DNA from 4 places in the Fusobacterium mortiferum ATCC 9817 genome. Region 2 is predicted to be linked to each of the others. Evidence: riboswitches for the same ligand, from Rfam matches in the RefSeq annotation. Region 2 holds a riboswitch; each other region holds the start of a gene.
What was found. A riboswitch is a leader RNA that binds a small molecule or an ion and turns the genes downstream of it on or off. The one in region 2 is predicted to bind S-adenosylmethionine.

Region 1: linked by a shared signal. The riboswitch ahead of metK (methionine adenosyltransferase) and the one ahead of FMAG_RS12680 (methionine ABC transporter ATP-binding protein) in region 2 are both predicted to bind S-adenosylmethionine.
Region 3: linked by a shared signal. The riboswitch ahead of metF (methylenetetrahydrofolate reductase [NAD(P)H]) and the one ahead of FMAG_RS12680 (methionine ABC transporter ATP-binding protein) in region 2 are both predicted to bind S-adenosylmethionine.
Region 4: linked by a shared signal. The riboswitch ahead of FMAG_RS12205 (O-acetylhomoserine aminocarboxypropyltransferase/cysteine synthase family protein) and the one ahead of FMAG_RS12680 (methionine ABC transporter ATP-binding protein) in region 2 are both predicted to bind S-adenosylmethionine.

What each region holds. Positions count from the first base shown of each region.
Region 1 covers NZ_GL987994.1:120,818-123,026, forward strand. The annotation lists gene metK (methionine adenosyltransferase) at 203-1,357, opposite strand; SAM riboswitch class I at 1,452-1,540, opposite strand; gene FMAG_RS10265 (acetate uptake transporter) at 1,593-2,209, opposite strand, start outside.
Region 2 covers NZ_GL987994.1:651,257-653,465, forward strand. The annotation lists gene FMAG_RS12680 (methionine ABC transporter ATP-binding protein) at 1-887, opposite strand, end outside; SAM riboswitch class I at 964-1,051, opposite strand; gene mgtA (magnesium-translocating P-type ATPase) at 1,108-2,209, opposite strand, start outside.
Region 3 covers NZ_GL987988.1:797,123-799,331, reverse strand. The annotation lists gene FMAG_RS04875 (helix-turn-helix domain-containing protein) at 1-538, opposite strand, end outside; SAM riboswitch class I at 631-717, shown strand; gene metF (methylenetetrahydrofolate reductase [NAD(P)H]) at 793-1,677, shown strand; gene FMAG_RS04865 (homocysteine S-methyltransferase family protein) at 1,667-2,209, shown strand, end outside.
Region 4 covers NZ_GL987994.1:550,028-552,236, reverse strand. The annotation lists gene FMAG_RS12205 (O-acetylhomoserine aminocarboxypropyltransferase/cysteine synthase family protein) at 105-1,385, opposite strand; SAM riboswitch class I at 1,462-1,548, opposite strand; gene FMAG_RS12200 (Cof-type HAD-IIB family hydrolase) at 1,644-2,209, opposite strand, start outside.

The sequences.
Region 1 (2,209 bases), 530 kb from region 2:
ATTGTTATTATTAAATTGTGCAGTTAAACCAAAAATGTGAAACTTCATAATCTGCCTCCATAACAATTAAATCTATGTGTTAAGAATACACCTTTTTTAAAAAAAAGTCAATATTTTTTTGAAAAAATATTTTTAATTTTAATAAATAAAAAAAGAAGTTATAAAATTATAGTATATAATCTCATAACTTCTTCAAATTTTACTATTTATTTAATATAGCTTTTAATTCTTCAACTTTATTTGTTTTTTCCCAAGGAATATCTAAGTCAGTTCTTCCAATATGTCCAAATGCTGCTAAGTCTTGATATTTGAATTTTCCACTTCTTAATTCTAATGATTTTTCTATTCCTCTTGGTGTTAAATCAAATACTTTTTTAACAGCTTCAGCAAGCTCTATCTCACTTACTTTTCCTGTTCCAAATGTATCTACTTTTACTGATGTAGGTTCTACTACTCCTATTGCATAAGATAATTGTACTTCACATTTATCTGCTAAATCTGCTGCTACTATGTTTTTAGCTACCCATCTTGCTGCATAAGCTGCTGATCTGTCAACTTTTGAAGGGTCTTTTCCTGAGAATGCTCCTCCACCATGTCTGAAGTATCCACCATAAGTATCTACTATGATTTTTCTTCCAGTAAGTCCTGTATCTCCGTGTGGTCCTCCTATAACGAATCTTCCAGTTGGATTGATATGATATTTTTTAACATCAGCTGGATTTAAATTATATGCTTCAAGTACAGGTCTTATTACTTTCTCTTTAACATCAGCTTTTATTTGCTCTTGAGTTACATCAGGATTGTGTTGTACAGATAGTACTATTGTATCAACGTGGTCAATCTTTCCATTTTCATCATAAGCTAAAGTTACTTGAGCCTTAGCATCAGGTCTAGCCCATGCTAATTCTTTACTTCTAGTCATTTTAGTTAATCTTACAAGAATTTCTCTAGCTAAAACTAAAGCAAGTGGCATAAGTTCTGGAGTTTCTTTTACAGCTCCACCAAACATTATTCCTTGGTCTCCAGCTCCACCAACATCTACTCCCATAGCGATATCAGGTGATTGAGCATGTATGGCGTTTAAAACACCACAGTTAGAGTCAAATCCCATTCCTTCTCTATATCCAATTTCATCTATCTTTTTTCTAACTATATCTTGGATATCAATATAAGTAGAAGTAGTAATCTCCCCACCAACAATAACTTGTCCAGTAGTACAGAAAACTTCACAAGCTACTCTTGAACTAGGGTCATCAGCAAGACAAGCATCTAATACAGCATCAGATATTTGGTCAGATACTTTATCAGGGTGTCCAGGTGATACGAATTCAGATGTAAAATAAGTTAAATTTTTCATTTTTTATTTTCCTCCTAAAAATTAAACAAAAATATTAATAAAAAATCCCTTCACCTAGATAGATGAAGGGCTCATAAGTCAAGTCCAAGTTTCTCATCCATCTATCAGGAGTTAGCACCACACTTGTAAAAGCAGGTTGCTGAGATGTCATAGGGCCAGTCCCTCAATCTCTCTTGATGGTCTACATTTTAAATTTACAAAATATTATATCATTAAATACTAAAAAAGTCAATAATTATTTATTAAATATCTCTACTGAGATAGGAGATTTATCTAATTGTATATTATTTCTTTCACTATTTCTAAATATTCCTAATGGTTTTCCAAGTGGTAAAAATTCTCTTCCAAAAGTTTTATTCAATACATTTGCAGCAGAACCATAAAATGACATAAGAGCAATTAATAATTCTGATATAGCAGCTAACATATGAGTGTAATGATAAGCTATTCCAAAAGATGAAAGTGCTAATCCTATAAATAAGAAATCTATTAAGATAAAAATAATAAGTAATGTCTTGTTAGTTTCAATAGACCCTATTGTCATATATAGTGTAAAAATTAAATAACCTAAAAATACGAATCCAAAAGCTTTTGGGTCAGCAGCAGCTTTCATTGTTTCACCAAATACTCCAAGTTGTATCATCCAACCCATAGCCATTCCAAACCAAAAGAAAGCATATCCACCAAAGGCAGTAGTACCAAATACATTCCCATGTTTTATATCGTTTAAACAGGCTATAAGTTGTACAAAAGCTCCTAAAAATATTGCCCAAGGAATAACAAGTGATACTCCACTTACAATTCCAAATTTATTAGCTGAAGCTACGAAAGTAACAATAGCAAGTCCTAAAA
Region 2 (2,209 bases):
CCAAAAAGAATACTAGCATCTATATCCAATTCCCTAGAAATTTTTGAAATATAAGCTTCCTCAGCATTTTCACCTATATATGATAGCTTTATAAAATGCTCATCAGGTTTTGAGGGTAGATTTTCAAGATATTCAGATATTTTTTTACTATTAAATATTGTAGAAAGAAATTTTTTTGTAATGTCAGCTTTTGGTCTTGAAAATACTTCTACAATATCTCCTTGTTCCTTAATTTCTCCATCTTCCATAACTATAACTCTATCACATATTTCTTTTATTACCTCCATTTGATGTGTTATTAGGATAATTGTAACTCCTAATTCTTGATTAACTTTTTTTAGAAGCTTCAGAATAGAAATTGTAGTTTCAGGGTCTAGAGCAGAAGTAGCTTCATCACACAGAATTATATCTGGTTTATTAGCAAGAGCTCTTGCTATACCTACTCTCTGTTTTTGTCCTCCAGATAGTTGAGATGGATAATTCTCCTTTTTCTCTTTTAAGTTAACTAGTTCAAGTAACTCCTCTACTCTTAAATCTATCTCCTTTTTAGATAAGTTACTTCCCTTTAATGGATAGGAGATATTTTTAGAGATGGTTCTACTTTTCATTAGATTAAAGTGTTGAAATATCATTCCTATTTTTTTTCTAATTTCTCGAAGTTCTTTATCATTTAGAGTATTTAGTGTGACTCCATTAATGATAACTTCTCCAGTAGTGGGTGGTTCTAAGAGATTTATACATCTGAGTAGTGTACTTTTACCTGCTCCAGAGTATCCTATAATCCCTACGATTTCCCCAGGATTAAAAGAGAGATTGATATTTTTCAATGCCTCTACTTTTTTTCCATTGTCATAGTAAGTCTTGCTGATGTTCTTTAGTTCAATCATAAAATCCTCCCTAGAAAAAAATTATAAAAAAAACTCTATTACCATCAAGTAATAGAGTTGGATACAAAATTAGTATCTTCCATCTGTCTGGAATTAGCACCACATCTATAAGATAGGTTGCTGAAACGTCATAGAGCCAGTCTCTCGGTTTCTCTTGATGGTTTGTTTTTTGTTGTTGGGGTAATTATATACCTGAGAATACTATTTTGTCAATATTTTTTTATAATAATTCTCTATATTTTTTGATATACTGTTTTTTAACTAGTGTAACTAGTAGCATATATCCTACTATTGTTAGGATTAAGAAGAACCAATAGATAAGTGGTAATTGAGTTAATCCTAATAGATTTCCTAAAGGAGTATATGGAATTATTGAAACAATTAAAATTCCTAACATTGTAAGTACAGTTACAGGTAAAGAAGTTATACTTTGAATAAAAGGAATTTTTGGAGTTCTTATCATATGGATAACTAGAGTTTGCGACCACATAGATTCAATAAACCAACCTGTTTGGAACATAGCTTCATAAGCTGCTCTCAATGTTTCTTGCTCAACTGGGATAGAGTTGTATAGCACTCCATTCGATACAAACATAGGACAGATTACAAAATACATCAATAAGTATGTAGTTATATCAAATATAGAACTAGTAGGTCCTATCCATAACATAAATTTTCCAATAGAGCTTGCTTCCCATTTTCTAGGAATTTTTAAAAACTCTTTATCTACATTATCCCAAGGGATAGCAGTACAAGATAGGTCATAGATTAGATTTAATAGAATTAAGTGTATGCTCATCATTGGTAAAAATGGTAAGAAAGCACTAGCAGCTAATACTGAAAACATATTACCAAAGTTAGATGAAGCAGTCATCTTAATATACTTAATCATATTAGCATAAGTTTTACGTCCCTCTATAATTCCCTCTTCTAATACCATTAAATCTTTTTCAAGTAAGATTATATCAGCAGATTCCTTAGCTATATCCACAGCTGTATCAACAGATATTCCTATATCTGCCTCTTTCATAGCAGCAGCATCATTTATTCCATCTCCCATAAATCCAACTGTATGTCCATTCTCTTTTAAGATTTGAACAATTCTAGTTTTTTGCATAGGAGATAGTTTTGCAAAGATATCTACCTTTTCAATAACAGTTGAAAGTTCTTCATCACTCATATTATCTATATCTGAGCCAAGTAAAATATTTTTACTATTAAGTCCAACTTTTCCACAAATACTTTTAGTAACTTTATCATTATCTCCAGTTAGAACCTTAGTTCTTACACCATACTCTTTTAGAGCAGCAATAGCCTTAGCA
Region 3 (2,209 bases), on a different contig from region 2:
ATATCTTAGATAAGAATATTATTTTATTATCTTTTATATCCAAATACTCTAAAAGTTTTAAAAGTTTGAGATGACGTAATTTCTTCTCTTTTCCCTTTATATTTATTCCATTTTCCTCTCTTACAAACTCTAACTCAAACTCTTTAAGGTACTCATTAAGAGAGATTATATCCTTTTTTATTGTAGGACGGCTTACTTTTAGATATTTTTCTATCTCTGTTATAGTAGTATTTTCACTGAATAAATACTTTATTAAAATATAATTTTCTCTCTCTTCTTTCGAGAAAATATAGTTATCTATATCAATGCTTTGTATAAACTCCTCTAACCTCTCTCTACTACTTCGCCAGTTTAATTCCCCTTTTTTTATTCCTATCTCTTGAAAAGAAAACTTTGTTAAATAATAATTTAAGTTATCAATACTATATCTTATATTTCTCTCACTTACTTCATATTTTTCAGAAAGATATCCCAATGTCAATTTTTCTTCTCTACTTAACTCTTCAAGAATATCTAACTCTTTTCTATTTAAACTCATTATATCCCCCCACTACTATTAAATCATTTTTTTGAAGGACAATCAAGTTATTGTTGACACAGAGATATTATTATGATAAAATTGACAAAATAAATCCATAGAGAGAGATTGAAGGACAGGCCTTGTGATATCTCAGCAACCTACCTTATGGTGTGGTGCTAATTCCTGATAGATGGTAATAGTATAAAGTTTTTAACTTCTTTTATCTATCAGATAAAGGAAGTTTTTTTATTATAAAACACTTGGAGGAAAATATGAAAATAAAAGAACTATTTAAACAGAAACAACCTACTATCTCTTTTGAGGTATTTCCACCTAACAAAATATATACTCTTGAAAAAGTTTATGAAGTTATAGATGAGCTTTCTCTTTTAAAACCAGACTTTATGAGTGTTACTTATGGAGCTGGTGGAAGTACTAGAAGAAACACTGTAGATATTGCTTCTAAAATAAAAAATATAAATAATATAGAAGCTCTTGCTCATTTGACTTGTATAGGAGCAACAAAAAAAGAGATTGATGAGATATTGAAAGATTTAAATAAAAATAATATAGAAAATATTATGGCTTTAAGAGGAGATATTCCACAAGAGTGTGAAAATAAAATAGGTGAGTTTTCTCATGCTAATGATTTGATAAAATACATTAAAGAATATGGAGATTTTTCTATTGGAGGAGCTTTTTATCCAGAAGGTCACCAAGAAACAAATGATTTATTAGATCTATTCAATTTAAAGACTAAAGTAGATAGTGGAACTGACTTCCTTATCTCACAGATATTTTTTGAAAATGAAAAGTTTTATGAATTTAAAGAAAAATTGGGAAAGCTTAATATAAAAACTCCACTGATAGCAGGAGTTATGCCCATAACAAATGGTAAACAAATCAGAAGAATTACCTCTATGTGTGGTTGTAGTATCCCTGAAAAATTGAAAAGGATATTAGATAGATATGAAGATAATCCAATAGCTATGAGAGAAGCAGGAATTGCTTATGCTATGGAACAGATAATAGAGCTTATCTCTGATGATATAGCAGGAATACACATATACACAATGAACAGAGTGGAAGCTTCTAAAAAAATAATGGAAAATATTGGAAATATTTTAAGAAAGAGAGATGAAAATTATGGATATTAAAAAAGAGTTACAGAAAAGAATTTTAGTATTAGATGGAGCTATGGGAACTGCTATTCAAAAATATAACTTAAACTCTGATGATTATCTCGGTAAAAAAGGTTGTAACGAGATTTTAAATATCACTCGTCCTGATATAATAAAAGATATTCATTTAAAATATATTGAAGCTGGAGCTGATATTATTGAAACAAACTCTTTTAACTGTAATAAAATCTCTCTAAATGAGTATGGGTTTTCAGAGAGAGCATATGAGATAGCTAAAAGAAGTGCCGAACTTGCCAAAGAGGTAACCACTACTAGTGAGAAAAAAATCTATATAGCTGGTTCAATAGGTCCTACAAATAAAACTCTTACTATTCCTAGTGGAAAAAATCCCTATGATAGAGATTTAGAATTTGATTATCTCAAGGAAGCATACAGTGAACAAATTGAAGGATTGATAGATGGTGGAGTAGATATACTACTTATTGAAACTATATTTGATGGTTTAAATGCTAAGTGTGCTGTTATAAGTGCTGAAGAGGTAATGAAA
Region 4 (2,209 bases), 100 kb from region 2:
TATGCTATTTTATACTTAAAACTTACCTTTTTATCTTTTTAAAAACAAAATAAAAAGGAACTAATGTAAACCCTTAAGTTACAATAGTTCCCTCTTCTATTTTATTATATATTTTCTAAGGCTCTAGCTATATCTTTCAATATATCCTCTACATTTTCTATTCCCACATTCAATCTAACTGCTTCAGGTAAAACACCAGCTTTTATTTGGTCCTCTTCTGATAGTTGTCTATGTGTTGTACTAGCTGGATGTAATACACAAGTACGAGAATCTCCCACGTGAATTACACTTCTTATCCAAGTAAGCTCCTTTATAAATCTCTCTGCTCCCTCTCTTCCACCTTTGACACCTAGTAATATAACTCCACTTCCCCCTTTAGGTAGATACTTTTTAGCATTTTCATATGAATAACTGCTCTCTAACTTAGGATAATTTACCCACTCTATCTTCTCATGATTTTCTAAAAATTTTGCAACTTTTAAAGCATTTTCACTATGTCTTTCCATTCTTAGATGTAGTGTTTCCAATCCTCTCAAGAAAAGAAAAGCATTAAAAGGATTTAGACAAGCTCCAAAATCTCTCAATAAAGTTACCCTAGCCCTTGTTATATATGCAGCTTTTCCAAAATCTTTCCAATAACTTAAGTTATGGTAAGCTGAATCTGGCTCTACAAGGTCTGGAAACTTTCCATTGTCCCAATTAAAATTTCCACCATCTACAATAACTCCACCCAATGCTGCCCCTTGCCCATCTATATATTTTGTAGCTGAATGAGTTACTATATTTACTCCATATTCAATAGGATTACATAGATATGGAGAAGCTAGAGTGTTATCTACTATAACAGGAACTCCCTTCTCTTTCCCTACTCTCACAAGCTTTTCAAAATCTATTACATTCATCTCTGGATTTCCCAAAGTTTCTCCAAAAAGCACCTTTGTATTCTCTTGAAAAGCTGTCTTTATCTCCTCTTCTGAAGCCTCTGGAGAAACAAAAGTAGCAGTTATTCCATACTTTTTCAAGGTAGATTTAAATAGATTAGCTGTTCCCCCATATATAGTTGCTAGAGATACTATATGGTCACCGCAACCACATATATTCAAAATAGCTGTTACATTGGCTGCTTGTCCTGAAGCTAGTGCCAAAGCTCCCACACCTTTTTCTAGCTGTGCTATCTTTTCTTCAAAGGCTGTAACTGTTGGATTTCCTATTCTTGAATACATATACCCATCTCTTTTTAAGTCAAATAGCTCTGCTAAAACCTCTGGAGAGTTGTAGTCATAAGTTGTAGTCTGATATATTGGATATACTCTTGGTTGCCCCTCAGTAAACTCTCCACTCCCTTGTACAAGTTGTGTTTCAATTTTAAATTCCTCTCTGCTCATAAAATCCCTCCTGTTTTGTTTATATAAAAAAAATCTCTATTACCATCAAGTAATAGAGATTGATATACTTTAATATCAGCCATCTGTCTGGAATTAGCACCACATCTTTTGATAGGTTGCTGAAACGTCATAGAGCCAGTCTCTCGGTTTCTCTTGATGGTTTTTTATTTTTTATTTCTTTGTTGAAAATGATTATATACCTTTACTTTTCTTTTGTCAATAATTTTTTCTATAAAAATTTTATACTTTTTAACTCTTCTATAAGTCAAAAAGATTTTCTAAAAATTTAGCTGCAGCATCTTCATCTGAACTTCCAATAACTTTACACTCTTTTAAAATCTCTTTTAATCTTTTATCCCCATTTCCCATTATTATTCCCATTCCAGAATTTTCTAACATTTCTTTATCATTTAAAGCAGCTCCAAAAGAGATTATTTCTTTAAAATCTATATTTTCGTATTTTAATAATGTTTTTAATGCTTCCCCTTTATTTGCTTTTTTACTCATTATTTCTAAACAAGTAGGTTGAGAAGTAGCAATATTTAAATACTTATCTAATTCTAAATTTTTCATTTTTTTCTCTAATTTTTCTATAACTTTTCTATTAGGATTTATAAAAAATATCTTTTCAGCTTCCACATTTTTAAATTTATCTAAATTGGATATTTGAGGAGAATATTTTGATTCTTTATGAAAATCAATATAATCTTGCACTATTCTATCAGTATACCAATCTTTTCCCTTATAAATACTTCTCGAAGTTCCCTCTTCAACCTCTAATTCTAATAGTGTTTTTATTAATTTTCTATCTATGCTTTCTCTCC